Regions from separate parts of the Metabacillus sediminis genome, predicted to be linked through region 3. Evidence: riboswitches for the same ligand, from Rfam matches in the RefSeq annotation. Region 3 holds a riboswitch; each other region holds the start of a gene.
What was found. Region 3 has a riboswitch for S-adenosylmethionine ahead of WCV65_RS06980 (methionine biosynthesis PLP-dependent protein). Riboswitches for the same ligand answer to the same signal wherever they lie in the genome.
Positions count from the first base shown of each region.

Region 1: another riboswitch for S-adenosylmethionine. It lies ahead of WCV65_RS17535 (O-acetylhomoserine aminocarboxypropyltransferase/cysteine synthase family protein); the one in region 3 lies ahead of WCV65_RS06980 (methionine biosynthesis PLP-dependent protein).
Region 2: another riboswitch for S-adenosylmethionine. It lies ahead of WCV65_RS01475 (hypothetical protein); the one in region 3 lies ahead of WCV65_RS06980 (methionine biosynthesis PLP-dependent protein).

Region 1 covers NZ_CP147407.1:3,352,747-3,358,003, forward strand. The annotation lists gene WCV65_RS17535 (O-acetylhomoserine aminocarboxypropyltransferase/cysteine synthase family protein) at 1-1,189, opposite strand, end outside; SAM riboswitch class I at 1,250-1,356, opposite strand; gene WCV65_RS17540 (thioredoxin family protein) at 1,561-1,869, opposite strand; gene WCV65_RS17545 (toprim domain-containing protein) at 1,890-2,231, opposite strand; gene WCV65_RS17550 (YusG family protein) at 2,357-2,602, opposite strand; gene gcvH (glycine cleavage system protein GcvH) at 2,661-3,044, opposite strand; gene WCV65_RS17560 (arsenate reductase family protein) at 3,094-3,450, opposite strand; gene WCV65_RS17565 (acyl-CoA dehydrogenase family protein) at 3,704-5,257, opposite strand, start outside.
Region 2 covers NZ_CP147407.1:257,393-262,649, reverse strand. The annotation lists gene murF (UDP-N-acetylmuramoyl-tripeptide--D-alanyl-D-alanine ligase) at 1-46, opposite strand, end outside; gene WCV65_RS01500 (D-alanine--D-alanine ligase) at 135-1,226, opposite strand; gene WCV65_RS01495 (thioredoxin family protein) at 1,424-1,741, shown strand; gene WCV65_RS01490 (hypothetical protein) at 2,008-2,523, opposite strand; gene WCV65_RS01485 (hypothetical protein) at 2,575-2,904, opposite strand; gene WCV65_RS01480 (DUF4176 domain-containing protein) at 2,913-3,173, opposite strand; SAM riboswitch class I at 3,596-3,710, shown strand; gene WCV65_RS01475 (hypothetical protein) at 3,803-5,038, shown strand; gene WCV65_RS01470 (LLM class flavin-dependent oxidoreductase) at 5,055-5,257, shown strand, end outside.
Region 3 covers NZ_CP147407.1:1,314,401-1,319,657, reverse strand. The annotation lists gene metC (cystathionine beta-lyase) at 67-1,272, opposite strand; gene WCV65_RS06980 (methionine biosynthesis PLP-dependent protein) at 1,259-2,383, opposite strand; SAM riboswitch class I at 2,468-2,577, opposite strand; gene WCV65_RS06975 (esterase family protein) at 3,132-3,854, shown strand; gene WCV65_RS06970 (YjcG family protein) at 3,887-4,405, shown strand; gene WCV65_RS06965 (GNAT family N-acetyltransferase) at 4,405-4,827, shown strand; gene WCV65_RS06960 (DUF421 domain-containing protein) at 4,903-5,257, shown strand, end outside.

The DNA.
Region 1 (5,257 bases), 2.0 Mb from region 3:
CGGCCTCTATAAGCTCTTCCTTGCCGAGCTGCTGATGTGTGGTGCTTGCCGGATGAATAATTAAGCTTTTGGCATCCCCAACATTCGCCACATGCGACCATAACTTCGTATGATTGATAATGGCTTTCCCTTCCTCCAAGCCTCCATCTATTCCAAATACAATAACTGCACCGGCTCCTTTTGGCAAATATCGATCTGCAAGGTTTTTTGATGGATGTTCTTCAAGCTCCGGGTATAATACCCACTTAACTGCGGGATGGTTTTGAAGGTAGGAAACGATTTTCCTTGTATTTGCAATGTGTTCCTTCATCCTGACATGCAGCGTCTCTAATCCCAATGTAAATTGAAAGGCATTGTACGGACTTAATGCCGGACCTAAATCTCTCAGAAGCTGAACCCTTGCCTTTACGATATAAGCGAGTTCGCCGAGGGCTTCAGCAAAAACGATATTATGATAGCTTGGGTCAGGAGTAACGAAGGCTGGAAATTTGCCTGTAGACCAGTCAAACTTGCCGCCATCCACGATAATGCCCCCTAATGTCGTTCCATTGCCAAGCAGCCATTTTGTAGCCGAATGAACCACAATGTCCGCTCCATAGTCAATGGGTTTGAAAAGGTATGGTGTAGCAAAGGTATTATCAATGATTAAAGGAATTCCCGCTTCATGAGCAATTTCAGATACCGATGCAACATCAAGAACCTGAAGGCTGGGATTTCCGATTATTTCACCAAAGATCGCCTTCGTTTTTTGAGTGATTGCCTTCTTAAAATTCTCAGGATCGGATGCATCGGCAAAAACTGTTTTGATGCCGTATCTCGGCAACGTATTTGCAAATAAATTATAGGTTCCGCCGTAAAGATTGGAAGCCGCGACAATTTCATCTCCAGCTTCTGCAATATTTAGTATCGCGAGGGTAATGGCTGCCATTCCGCTTGAAACAGCTAGAGCACCTGCCCCGCCTTCAAGCTGCGCCACCCTTTCTTCTAGCACTGAAACGGTAGGATTATGTATCCTCGTATAAATGTACCCTGGCTCTTTTAAAGCAAAAAGATCAGCTGCATGATCCGTGTCTTTAAACAAATACGCATTTGACTGATAAATAGGTACAGCTCTTGCTCCTGTAATCGGGTCTTCCTTAAGTCCTCCATGTACGGCCAGCGTTTCCGGTCTGAATCCATTTTCACTCATTCGATCTCCCCCTGTTTTCATAATAAAAACCCCTTCCGAAGAAGAGGTCTTTGTCCGCTCTTCTCATCTGCCAGAAGGTAACCCTCTGCTGGAATTAGCACCGTATCTAAATAGACCGGTTGCTGCGTTATTATCGGGCCAGTACCCTCCAACGCTCTTGATAAGATATTTGTTTGAATTTTCTTAATATTAACCTCTTTTTCTGTTGTTGGCAACTATTTACTAAAAAATATTTGCCGGCCATTTTATTTCCCGAGAAATATGCTGAATGAGAGGTAAATAAACAGAATGAGCTCGAAAAAAGATCCGCCTAATACTATTTATCGAAATGATAACTTTTTATCATCTCTAAAAAAATGAAAAACGCCGCATTAAGCGCCGTCTTTTTGAAGCAATCTATACAAAAATTCAACAGATTGAAATGCATATTGTTTCGATTTAATATGTCCATCCTCAAAAATCAGCAAGCATGGAACACTCTCAACTTCCCATTTTCCTGCATAACCCGGTAAATAATTTAGATTCGCCATATAAATGTCCGTTTCCGGCAATGCCCCATCCACTACTGTAAGCATACGCTTTGCAAGCTGGCATGTTCCGCAGAAGGGAGTATAGAGATACAAAATAAACCGTCCCTTATCCATCCTCCCGGAAATCTGCTTATCATTTATTTCAATCATAATAAAACCAGAACTCCTTGCTATAAAAATTTCGCTTGGACGTCAATATTCGCTCCAAGCAATACGGAGGCGATATGGTGCTCTGGAGCTGCAGCAACTTCCTTATACATTTTATCAATATACAGATGCGAAGCTTCAGGAAACTCTCTGATGAACTGCTTTCGAAGCTTCTCTCCCGCTTCATCTGTATCGACTAGCACATAGACATCATTTTCAAAATATTCATCAATAAGTTCGTCCATTCTTGTGAGACTAATTGTGCCATTTGTGCAAATAATTTTGACCGGCTCATTAATGACTTCCTGAATTTTCATCTTATCTGATCTGCCTTCAACAATAATGATTTTAGGAGCCTCTGACATGACCATCACATCACCTGTTCATTTTGTCTTTCTAAAGTTTATTCTCTTTTCAATCCAATGTTTCCTGCAGAAGCAGTCTGGAATGAAAAGCAGATAAGGCAGTGGACGGCTCCACTGCCTTATCATTAACACCAGCCGTTTTCGTCGTCACAATCAACATACTTTTCATCTGGTTTATCCGGCACGTCAGCCATCTGATAAAAACGGTCTTCATTGGCTTCGAATCCGTTCTTTAACTCAAATTTGCTGCCGCCTTCCCCATTAGTCATTGTCCCGATCGGCTGGTTGTCCAAAAAAAGATTCATCTGTCCATTTACAAACTTGCCCGTTATATGATCCGTAACGTCGATCCGTTGTTTTTTAAGCGTCAAGTCAAGCCCTCCTTTTTCCTTAGGATGACCCAACTTGATTTATAAAACGCTGGATAAATTAGTCTTCGTTGGTCATTTCTGTGTATTGTTCTGCCGTCATCAAGTTCTCGATTTCACTTGAATCAGAGGGCTCAATCACGATCATCCACGCTTTTTCGTATGGAGATTCATTTACATATTCAGGATTGTCATCCAAGTCTTCATTCACTTCCACAACTTTACCGCTGATTGGTGCATAAAGCTCAGAAACAGTTTTAACAGATTCAACAGAACCAAACGGCTCATCTGCTTTAATTTCAGTTCCCGCTTCAGGAAGCTCAACGAAAACAATATCTCCAAGCTCTGACTGTGCAAAATGTGTAATTCCTACTCGTACTTTATCGCCTTCAACTTTTACCCACTCATGTTCTTCAGAATAACGAAGTTCGTTTGGTGTATTCATTTTATTCCCTCCAAAGTTCTATTGTTTATGGAAAAGACAGAGTCTCTTCTTACGTCCACATTTGCTCAAAGTCATTTTCTTTAAAACCCACAGTGACCTTGCTTCCGCTCGCTGTAATCGGTCTTTTAATGAGCATTCCATCTGAAGATAAAACGGTTAGCATTTCGTCTTCACTCATGCTGCTCAAACGGTCTTTCAAGCCTAACTCACGGTATTTCTGACCGCTCGTATTAAAAAACTTCTTCAGCTCCAAACCGCTCTTGGAATAAAGATCCTTTAATGCATCTTTACTAGGGGGGTTTTCCGCAATATGTATTACATTTAGTTCATGGCCCTGCTCTTCCAGCCATTTCTTCGCTTTCCGGCATGTACCGCATTTAGGATACCAGTAAAAGTCCAATGTAATCCTCCTTATTGTACCATGCAGCCTGCCAATTATGTTGAAATAAACGCTCATCATTAAGCAAGGCTGCCTAAAAAGTTATAGCCCTATTTTACTCACCTTTGCCGTTCGTTTGCAAGGAAGAGCATTATCGACCGATATACAAGCTCAACTCGCTCGTTCATTTACTCTATGAGCTCATGCATTCATATTTATCAAAGTCATCAAAAAAAAGCATGCAAGCCGGCCGGGCTGCATGCTCTCTTCTGTAAAAAAATTAGTTTACATAGCGATTCGCATCAATAATTGCTGCTGCGATTTCACGTTTTTTTGCAATGACGTTAATCGGTGTATAGCGGGTAAATTTGCGCAATGCGGAAATCATCATGCGAAGGGAATCACCTGTTTCAATAGCTACCAGGGATTCTTTAGCATGTGCTTCAATTTCGTTAAATGCCTCTTGGCAATAAACTTGTGTATAAAGAAGCTTTTGGCTGTTTTTAGCTTCTCCAGAAGCAGCGATTGCTTTCTCGGTACGGAGGATCGCAGACTCCATTGCATAAATATTGCTTACAATATCAGCAATATTCACAAGAATCTCCTGCTCTTTTTGCAGTTCCTGTCCGTACTTTTGTGCAGCTAAACCAGCAATCATAATCCCGATTTTTTTCGCATTTTTAAGCAAATGCTTCTCTTGCTCAAGCGTGCCTTCACCCACTTCTTCCGGCATAAGCATCATTAGCTCTTCCTGCAGGGCCTGTGCTTTTTGAAGAAGAGGGAGCTCGCCTTTCATGGCTTTACGAAGGAATGTTCCTGGCACGAGAAGACGGTTAATTTCATTCGTTCCTTCAAAGATCCGGTTAATACGGGAATCACGGTAAGCTCTTTCTACTTCATATTCCTGCATGAAACCGTAGCCGCCGTGAATTTGTACACCTTCATCTGCTACATAATCAAGTGTTTCAGATCCCAAAACTTTATTTAATGAACACTCAATCGCATATTCAGCAATTGAGGCAGCGACAGCACGGCCGTCCTTTGTCTCTTCTTCGGAAAGCAAGCTCATTCTTTCTTCAAAAAGACCTACCGTACGGTATACAGAGCTTTCCATTGCGTATGTTTTGGAAGCCATGTTCGCAAGCTTCTCTTGAATGAGCGAGAATTTTGAAATTGGTGTTTTAAACTGCTGGCGCTGGTTCGCGTATTGGACGGAAACGTCGATGACCCGTTTTGAGCCGCCAATTGTCCCAACAGCAAGCTTGTAGCGGCCAATATTTAGAATGTTAAAGGCGATTACGTGGCCCTTTCCAAGCTCTCCAAGAAGGTTTTCCTTTGGCACCATGGCATCTTCAAGAATCAGTGTACGTGTAGAAGAACCTTTGATTCCCATTTTCTTCTCTTCAGGCCCAGTTGAAACTCCCGGGAATTTTTTTTCAACGATAAACGCGGAGAAATGTTCGCCGTCAACTTTTGCATACACAACAAACACATCAGCAAAAGCGGAATTTGTGATCCATTGTTTTTCACCGTTCAATACATAATGAGTACCTTCTGCATTCAGCCTTGCAGTTGTTCTTGCTCCAAGTGCATCTGAACCGGAACCAGGCTCTGTCAAAGCATATGCAGCTAGTCTCTCACCAACGGCTAAGTCGGGAAGATACTGCTTTTTCTGTTCTTCATTACCGAAAAGAACGATTGGCAGAGACCCAATTCCTACGTGAGCTCCGAAGGAAAGCGCAAAGCTTCCTGCACGGGAGAATTTCTCTGTAATAAGAGCTGAGCTGATTTTATCGAGCCCAAGTCCGCCGTATTCTTCAGGTACGTCCGCACC
Region 2 (5,257 bases), 1.1 Mb from region 3:
CGCCTCCCGCCATTTGCTGTATATCTATAAGCGTTCTCTGAATCATGCAGGTATTCTCCCTTCAAAAATCGAGATAGGCCGGCTCCTCGTTGCCTGCCTGTTATGGCAAACGCGGATTAGCCAGCCCTCCTTTATTAAAACGTGTGTCTGATCTGCTGTTTTTCTTCGTGGCGTTCAATAGCAAGCGAAACGAGCTTCTCAATGAGCTGAGGATACTCCAACCCAGTATGCTTCCAAAGAAGCGGGAACATGCTGTATGGTGTAAAGCCCGGCATCGTGTTCACTTCATTGATTAAGGCTCTTCCGTCTTCTGTAAGGAAAAAATCGGCCCGTACAAGTCCGGAACCATCGATGGCTTTAAAAGCAGCAATCGCCATTTTTTCAATCATTGCATATTCTTCATCCGTAACTTTCGCCGGAATCATCATGTCTGTATCGCCGTCCACATACTTCGCTTTATAATCGTAAAATTCTTTTTTCGGAGCGATTTCTCCTGTAACGGAGCATTTAGGCTCATCGTTTCCAACTACGCCAATCTCAATCTCACGTCCAATAATTCCTTCTTCAATAATAATTTTGCGGTCATAGGAGAAAGCTTCCTCAAAGGCAGCTTCCAGTTCCCCGCGGTTTTTACATTTGCTGATTCCGACACTGGAGCCAAGGTTGGCAGGTTTGACAAAGCAAGGATAGCCCAGTTTGGTTTCTACGTTAGTATATGCCGATTCCGGATCTTTTTTCCACTCACTGCGAATCAGCCAAACGTATTCAGCCTGCTCAAGTCCGGCTTGCGCAAACAGATTTTTCATTGCTACTTTATCCATTCCTGCTGCAGAAGCAAGAACCCCGTTTCCTACGTACGGAATATTCATTAGTTCAAGCATTCCCTGAATGGTGCCGTCTTCCCCATTAGGTCCATGAAGAAGCGGGAAAATCACATCAAAAGGCTGCTCCGGATTTTCACCGGCAGTGGACGGGAACAATTCCGTGTTCAGTGCAACAGGCAGAATCGCTTCGCTCTCTTCATGTCCCAGTTTTAAAGCAGCCACATTTGAAGCAGGCTCGTTCAGCTGTACTCCGCGGATCCATTCGCCCTTTTCCGTAATATAAATAGGATGTATATCAAATTTGCTGAGATCAAGCGCCTTGATTACAGCAAGAGCTGTTTGCAGAGAAACTTGATGTTCTGCGGATTTCCCTCCGTATACGAGGCCAAGTTTAATTTTCATTATTTATTTCCCCCTCAATCTTTCAGGTGCAGTCATTTTTTAATCACTCTCACCATTTTATCACCTTCCGGCATTTTTGTTATAGATGACCCTGTTTTTATCTCAAAAGATTCGTATCGCATTATTTTTTTATGCATAGCGAATTAGTCGTTAAATGACGCAGTTTGTATTAAAATAAAGACAGGAGGGATTTTCACATGGAAAAAATTACATCATCCGAGCAGTTTCAGCAGCTTATTTCAACAGATAAGGAAGTCTTAATTAAATTCTTCGCAGATTGGTGTCCTGATTGCACCCGAATGAATTTCTTCATCGATGAAATCATCGAAGAATACAAAGAATACCAATGGTTTGAAATTAATAAAGACGAATTTCCTGAGATTGCCGAGCAGTATCAGGTAATGGGGATTCCAAGCATCCTGATTTTTAAAAACGGTGAAAAGCTTGGCCACCTTCACAGTGCGAATGCCAAGACACCTGAACAGGTTCAGGAATTTCTCGCTGAAAAACTTTAAGCACAAGCTCTCGCTTGTGCTTTTACTTTTTTACATTCTCCATTTAACATACCTGTTGTTTTCCTCTGCAGATGTTCACTTATCTTCGGGCGGGCGGATTTTCGCTTACAGGATCTCATCTGTGCCCGCTGCTCCGGCTCAAATCAACTTGATGCTGTAACTTAGCTTCTTATGAATACCGATATCGAACTTCAAAAAAGACAAGCATGAGCAATCTAAAATAGAACACTTAGACATTCAAGTGTTTAGTAGAGAGACTCTAACCATTAATCGTTTGTAGGATCATAATCTACATTGTATTTTTTAGTGATCTGTTTCATTTCTGCATGATATTCCTTAATGAGCTTCTGATACTCCAGCATCTTTTGGTTTGATTTCTGCATTATTTCTTCATCACTTTTTTCTAAAGCTTCTTTTTCAAGTTCAAGTGCACTATAAAAAGTTTCTGTTGCTGTAACCATTTTTTTTGCAGGACTATCCAGTTCCTTAATTTCTGGTTTAATACTTTTTGCTTCCTTTACAGCTTTTTCGTATGCCGGCATTGTATTATTCACTAACTCTGCAAGAAGAGTCTTGTCATCAGAATAGTTGTCTCCAGAAACTGAAGAAAGCGAGTTGAAAGCCTCTACTTCGTAATCCGAAACTTTTTGGGTTGATTCATTCACATAGGTTAGTATAATCTTTTGTTTTTCCTCTTTAGATAATTCTTTCTGACTGTTTTCCTTATCACTGCAGCCTACCAGAAAAAAACATAAAATCATTAAAAAAGATAAGTATTTCACGATGTAAATTCCTTTCTACTTTCTTAGATTATATGAATGGCCAATGAGCCTCTACCGATGGTTTATTAAATTAGGATCGTCTTTTATAAAAGCATCTCTACGCGATAAATATCTTTTCTTCTGTACAGCTTTTGCTAAAACCATCATTGGAATCGTGATCACTAGAACTAAAAAACCATACCAAGCCACAAAAAATGATAGAATAATATAAGTAATTGAACCTAAAAAGAAAATAGAGTACATAAGCATAAATATTATGTTAAAAAGAATAAGCTGGTTAATTCGGTACTTTTCTTTATGTACATCAGACTCTTTGTTTCTGTTAACCAGATACCTTATTTCTGATGCTGCTATGGCATAAGGTTCTGTAAACCAATGCATCCAACTCTTCATTTTTTATCGCTGAAAATCTCTTTTAGTTGTTTTCTCAATGCCTTTTCGCCTTTTGTTTCCAGTCCTTTAAAAAAAACTTTGTTAATTTGATTATGATTAAAGAATACATTTGTATTATCCCCAATGTGACCTTGAGGGTAAGGACAAGCAACATAGTCCCAAACTTTATCCTCATTATCCGCCTGTTGCTGCTTTCTTCCATAAATTTCTTTATCTGCTATTAATTGAGAATAAAAATTCAGTAAATTTGCACTCATCCAACCACACCTTACTCTTTTGATTCAAATAAATTCCTTGTTTTGTAAAAATCAGATAAATTTATACTAACTCATATCTTTTCATCTTTTCAAACAACTATTTATATTTTAGAAAAAATGTGATTATAGAACTAACATAATATTGAAATTCCGATAATTACCAAGGTATATTTATCCATAATCATGTTATATAAGTCCTACCCCCCTCTTTTAAAACATAAACCACTTTTGAGGAGAAAAGGATTTTATATTGTTTAGCATTCTGCATGGTTAATTCCCTTCAAAATGACAATTTCGACTAAATTATTTTCCAGGAAATAATCGTTTCCGCCTTCCCTCGACATTTTTGCCTCCAAAGTTTCCAGAAGCCCAGTCCTTGACAAATATATCAAACGAACATATGATCAATTTAATTCTAATAACTCTTATCCAGAGAGGCGGAGGGACATGGCCCTGCGAAGCCTCGGCAACGGATCACGATTTTTGTGAAACCGTGCTAATTCCTGCAGACACATTCATGTGTTTGAAAGATGAGAGAAGAGCCGGTCTGCTTTTCAGATTGTTCCACCCCTCTTCTGCTCATGAAGAGGGGTTTTTTGCGGTTTTTATGACATAAGGAGATGGGTAGATTGACAGATTTTCTTATAAAAGGAACAGAATTATGGAACCAGTTAAAGACACTTCCGGAAGACAAGCATCCTGCTATTATTTTCAACTCCCATATCACAGGGTTGGCTATTTCCCGGGCTCTGGGAAAAGAAGGTATTCCCATTGTCGCGCTGGACAGAGATGGACGGGCGGTCGGGCTTCAATCTAAATATGTTCATACCACTGCTTTATGTCCTAATCCATTTACTGAAGAGGCGGAATTTATCAGTCTGCTGATGGAAATCGGACGGAATCTCCCTCTAAAGGGTGTATTGTTTCCGTGCAATGATGAATGGGTGCTGCTCGTCAGTAAACACCGGACCGAGCTTGAAAAGTATTTCTTATTCCCGTTCGCGGAGTGGGACAACGTTGAATCTCTTTTAAATAAACGGAAGCTTTATAAAAAAGCCGCTTCATTAAACATTCCAATCCCTGCAACCTGGTATCCGGAAGAGTTTTCGGGTGAATACCCGGATGACCTTCCTTTTCCATGCATCGTAAAACCTGTGGAACAGCGCAGTTTTTATGAAGCTTTTCAGACGAAGGCTTTTACCGCGAACAGTACGGAGGAGCTCACCGCCATCCTGGCTAGAACAGCCAGCCATGAGGTTGTAATCCAGGATATAATCAGCAGCTCTCTTTCAGACTTTTATTCTCTCTGCACCTATACGAGTATGGACGGGGAAATAAAAGGCCAGTTCACCGGCAGAAAGCTTGAGCAATATCCTTTGAACTTCGGAACGGGCTGTCTTGTTGAGTCTGCTGAAGGCGGCCGGTTTGTCTCATACGGTGCTGAAATATTAAAAGCGCAAGGGTATTACGGAATTGCGGAGACAGAATTCGTATATGACAAACGGGATGACACATATAAATTACTGGATGTGAATACACGAGTTTGGAAGTGGATCGGACTTCCGATTTTCTCGGGAGTTAACCTGCCTCTTCTCGCTTATAACGAAGTGACCGGGTTAAAAGGAGAAGCCCAATATCCAGTATTGGACTATTCAAAATGGGTATATTTAGATGACTATCTAAAGGTTAAGCAGGAACGTCCCGGTACTTTTCATGGACACCTGTCCGATTCCGAAATGGCTTCGGTGCTCTTCGGTGAAACCTCCACACATATAACAGAAGCTGTATTTTCAGCTGAAGACCGCGCACCTTCTGTACAGCAAATGAAAAATAAATTCAATCAGGGGTATGTATGCCCGTGCTAGGAAAGGTGTGAATGGGATGAAATACGGATTTTGGCTTCCCCTTTTTGGGGGCTGGCTCAGAAATGTTCAGGATGAAAAGATGCCTCCCACTTTTGACTATGCAAAAAAGGTCATTCAGTCAGGTGAGAAATGGGGCTATAGCACAACTTTGATCGCAGAGCTTTATTTAAACGATATTAAAGGCCCGGAATACGATTCGCTTGAAGCGTGGACAACGGC
Region 3 (5,257 bases):
TATGAATCTAACACCGCCAAAACCGGTTCCACCTTTATCAGAGCGGCAACAACAACACCCGCCCCTTTATCTCCGCCCGCTTCCCTGAACACGCGCGTACTGCAGCGGCTTTGTTTTTGGCAGCAAATCCAGAGCTGACCCAAAGTCCTGAATCAGGTCCTCTGCTTTCTCAAGACCCACACTGACACGGAGCAGTCCGTCTGTAATTCCTCTTGCGTACCGCTCTTCCCTCGGCATTGCTGCATGTGACATTTTAGCCGGATATGAAAGAATCGTTTCTACGGCGCCAAGGCTGACGGCAAAAACCGGAAGCTGAACGTTTTGGACGAGCTTTCGAACGGCATCTTCATCTGACAGTCTGAATGAGAGCACGGCACCCGGTCCGTCTGCCTGATAGCGCTGTACGGAACAGCCGGGGTGGAAGGAAAGACCCGGATAATAAACTTCCTCTACGGCCGGATGCCTTGATAGGAAGGCGGCCAGCTTAAGGGCAGATTCGGTCGATTGCTTTAAACGGACGTGAAGGGTTTTCAACCCCCTTAATACGAGCCAGGAATCCTGTGCTCCAAGTATAGCTCCAAATGAATTTTGCAGTTTGTAAAGCTGGTTTCCCAGTTCTTCGTCATTCACAGCCGCGAGCCCCGCCACGACATCACTGTGGCCTGCCAAAAATTTCGTTGCACTGTGAAGCACAACGTCTACTCCTAAATTGAGCGGACGCTGAAGTGCCGGTGTCAGAAAAGTATTATCCAGAAACGTTAAACAGTTATTAGCTTTCGCAAGTTTAACAATCCCTTGGATATCGGTAATTTTAAGCAGCGGATTAGAGGGTGTTTCTAAATAAATCACTTTTGTATTCGGACGAATTTTAGACGCTACATTGTGCAGATCGGTCATATCCACAAATGTATATTCAATTCCAAACCGGCTCAAAACCTCTGTCACCATCCGGTACGTACCGCCGTAGACATCCTCCGTCACGAGGACATGATCTCCTTTTGATAATAAAAGAAAGGCTGTAGAGATTGCGCTCATACCCGATGAAAATGCAAATCCTCTCGTTCCCCCTTCAAGATCGGCAATTGCTTTTTCAAGTACTTCCCTAGTCGGGTTGCCTGAACGGGCGTAATCATATTTTCCGAACTGATCAAAATCAGACTGATGGAAGGTGGACGATAAGTGGACCGGAACGCTTACCCCTCCTGTTTCTTTATCCGTCTTATGGCTATTGTGCAGCAGCTTCGTCTGGATGGACCAATCAGTATTGCTCAATTTTTTCCTCCTCCTTCACAGCCTGGAATGCCTGATGCAAATCAGCTTTGAGATCTTCTGCGTGCTCGATTCCTACCGAGAAACGCAGAAGCCGATTACAGACACCGTTTGCCGTACGTATTTCTTCTGGTATATCCATATGCGTCTGAGTGGCTGGATACGTCATCAAACTCTCAACCCCGCCAAGACTTTCTGCGAACGTAATCGTCTTCAAATTTTTCAGGAATGGATTCACCCATTCCTCTTTCGCGACCCGGAACGACAGCATGCCCCCTCTTCCCGGATACAGTACATCACTTACTTCCGGGACTTCTTCTAAAAATTCGGCTATATCAGCTGCATTCTGTTCATGCTGCCTCATCCGAAGTGCCAGTGTTTTTAATCCCCGGATTAAAAGCCATGAATCAAACGGAGCGAGAACGGCGCCGATTGCATTGTGATGGGAAGCAAGCTCCGCACAAAGTTCCTTACCTTTTGCCACAACGATTCCAGCAAGGAGATCATTATGTCCTCCGAGATATTTAGTTGCACTGTGAATGACGATATCAGCTCCGCTCTTTAATGGCTGCTGGATGACAGGAGTATAGAATGTATTATCCACAATCAGCAGCAGGCCGTGGCGCTTCGCTACTTCTGCAACTGCTGCAATATCCACCTCCTGCATAAGCGGATTCGTTGGAGTTTCCAGAAAGATCGCCTTCGTATTCGGAAGGATCCTAGCCTCTGTACTCACAGGATCTGCAAATGAATCATATTGGAATGTCAGTCCATACTTACGCCATTCCTGTTCAAACAGCCTGTAGGTTCCTCCGTAAATATCGGATGAGGCAATAATGTCATCTCCGGTTTTAAATAGCGCCATAATGGTCTGAATGGCTCCCATCCCTGAGCTGAAGGCAAACCCCTGATCTCCGCCTTCTAAGTCCGCCAAAGCCTTTTCAGCGATGGCACGTGTCGGATTGCCGGTTCGTATGTAATCAAAACCGGTCGATTCCCCGATTCCTGAATGACGGTAAGCTGTCGTTAAATAAATGGGAGGATTAACGGCGCCTGTCGTCTGTTCACTTCGGTTGCCGATTTGGGCTAAGATCGTTTCTGTATGTTTTGTCATTTTACACCCTCGCTTATGCAGATTAAGAATACAAAAAAGCCTTCCCCTAAAATAAGAAGAAGGCTTGTCGCTTAACAGTTCTTCTTCTCATCTCCCAAGCTCGCTTGCTGGATTTAGCACCTTGGCACGCCTAGAGCGTTCTGCCGGTTGCTGAGGTTTCGCAGGGCCAGTCCCTCCACCTCTCTGGATAAGAATAAATCGTAAGGAATATTATGAATTTTTTATAACTTTAACGCAATTTTATAAATTTTACAAGTGATTCATGTAAACTTTCCCTGATTTTCCGGAAAAGCATTTTTTTAAAAATCATGATAAAATAAGTGGAAGCGAATACAAAAACCAAAAGCGGAGGCGCCTTGCTCAGCCCCGACAAGCATAAGACAATCAGCCGGAGAAAGGCGTTTTTTCCTTTCGTAGGTTGAGTGGCTTATGACCTCGAGGGGCTAGGCGCCGGAGCTAGACGCAAAAACAAAGTAGAAACAACTTATCCATCACATTCCAAAAGCGGAGGCTCCTCAAGGAAGGATGTTCTGCTAAATGCGCGGCGTCCTGCCGCAACGCAGAACTGACCGGCCTCCTGCCGGCCCCCGACAAGCATAAGACAATCAGCCGTGGGAAAGACGTGGGAACTGACCCGCATCCTGCGGGCCCGGAGGTTGAGTGGCATATGACCTCGAGGGGCTAGGCGCCGGAGCTAGATACAAAAACTAAGTACAAACCTTACTTAATTCATCTGGAGGACTTATCTGTGGAGAAGCAAACTGGAGTTGTCAAAGAAGCTTCCTTTTTTTCAGGCGCATTGAACGAAGATCTGACTGTCCTTACATATTTGCCAAAAAGCTATTCCCCTCTGTATAAGTACAGTCTGCTGATTGCGCAGGATGGGCAGGATTATTTCAGGCTTGGGAGGATTGCCCGCCAGTATGAATCCCTGCTTGAGAACGGCGGACTGGAGAATGTAATCATTGTCGGCATTCCATACAAGAATGTACAGGACCGCCGGACAAAATACCATCCCGACGGTGAGAAATTCCCTGCTTATAAACGGTTTCTTGCCCATGAGCTTGTCCCGTTTCTGGACAGGGAGTTCCCAACATATCAGGTTGGACAGGGACGCGCACTCATTGGTGATTCGCTCGCCGCAACAGTCGGATTCATGACAGCACTCGACTATCCGAGTATTTTTGGTAAAATCATTATGCAGTCCCCTTATGTTGACGAAAAGGTCCTAAATGCTGTCATGCAATACGATGCAGAGCCGAATTTGACTATCTATCATCAGATTGGCGAAAAGGAAACTGATGTTAAGACAACGGCTGGAGAAGTGCAGAATTTCATCGAACCGAATCGCAAATTGCAAAAAGCGATCGAAAAAAAAGGATTTCCTTACACATATGAAGAATTTGATGGGGACCACACATGGACACATTGGCAGCCCTTACTGCCTAAGGCGCTTAAAGCCATGTTTTAATTAACTACTACTTACTACTGGAGGGAACCTGTATGAAATATGGAATTGTCCTATTTCCGGCAAAAAAACTTCAAGATCTGGCGAATTCCTACCGAAAACGCTATGACCCTCATTACGCGCTTATTCCGCCGCACTTGACTCTGAAGACGCCATTTGAAGCGTCAGATGAAGAAATAAAGGCGATTTCCAAAGAACTTCGATCTGTTGCAAACAAGCTGAGCCCGATTAAGCTTGAGGTGCAGAAAATCAGTTCATTCTCACCTGTAAACAACGTGATCTACCTTAAGGTGGAGCCTAATGATGAATTAATGGAGCTTCATACCGAGCTTCATTCAGGATCTCTTACTTCCGAGCCTGAATATTCTTTTGTTCCACACATCACAATTGGCCAAAAGCTATCTGATGCAGAAATGGCAGATGTTTTGGGACAGCTGAAAATGCAGGATAATCATCATATTGAACTGATTGACCGTTTCCACCTGCTCTATCAGCTTGATAACGGAGCTTGGACTGTTTATGAAACGTTCATCCTGGAAAAAGGAGAACTCTAATGCTCGCAAAAGTTGTACAGACGGAAAAAGAAATGCAGGATGCCTTTTCAATCAGAATGAAGGTATTCGTTGAAGAACAAAAAGTACCGGCAGAGGAAGAGGTAGATGAAAACGAGGAAATGTCCGTGCATGTCGTCCTATACGATGAAAGCATGCCAGTTGGCACCGGCCGGATTCGTGAAGCAGACGGCTACGGAAAGCTCGAGCGCATCTGCATTCTCCCCTCTTACCGCGGAAAAGGCGCAGGCAGCCTGATTATGAAGGAACTTGAAATTGTCGCCGCTCCAAACATTGAGAAATTCAAGCTGAATGCACAGACTCAAGCGATTCCCTTTTATGAAAAGCTTGGCTATGAAGTGCGTTCCGGTGTATTCATGGATGCCGGCATCCCTCACGTAACGATGATCAAAAGCCGTTTATGACAGACAGCGATTAAGCTGTCTGTTTTTTTTGAGTGAAAACCATTGTTAGTGTGCAATCTATAAAGGGTGATTTCGATGGATATGTACAGAATATCAACAGAATTGGTCGTTGGATTCTTCGGATTGTTTGTCATGTCAAGACTGCTTGGCAAAACTCAAATTACGCAAATTACGACCTTTGACTTCATATCGGCTCTTGTACTTGGAGAACTCGTAGGAAATGCCGTATATGACGATGAAATTGGACTATTGGATATTCTTTTTGCCATTTCTATTTGGGGGATTCTTATATTTGTAATTGAGTGGCTGACTCAAAAATCGAATAAAGCGAGGGTTATGATGGAGGGAAGCCCAACCATCATCATCCGCAATGGAAGAATTCTGAGGGAGCAGCTAAAAAAAGAAAAGCTTGATTTAAACCAGCTTCAGC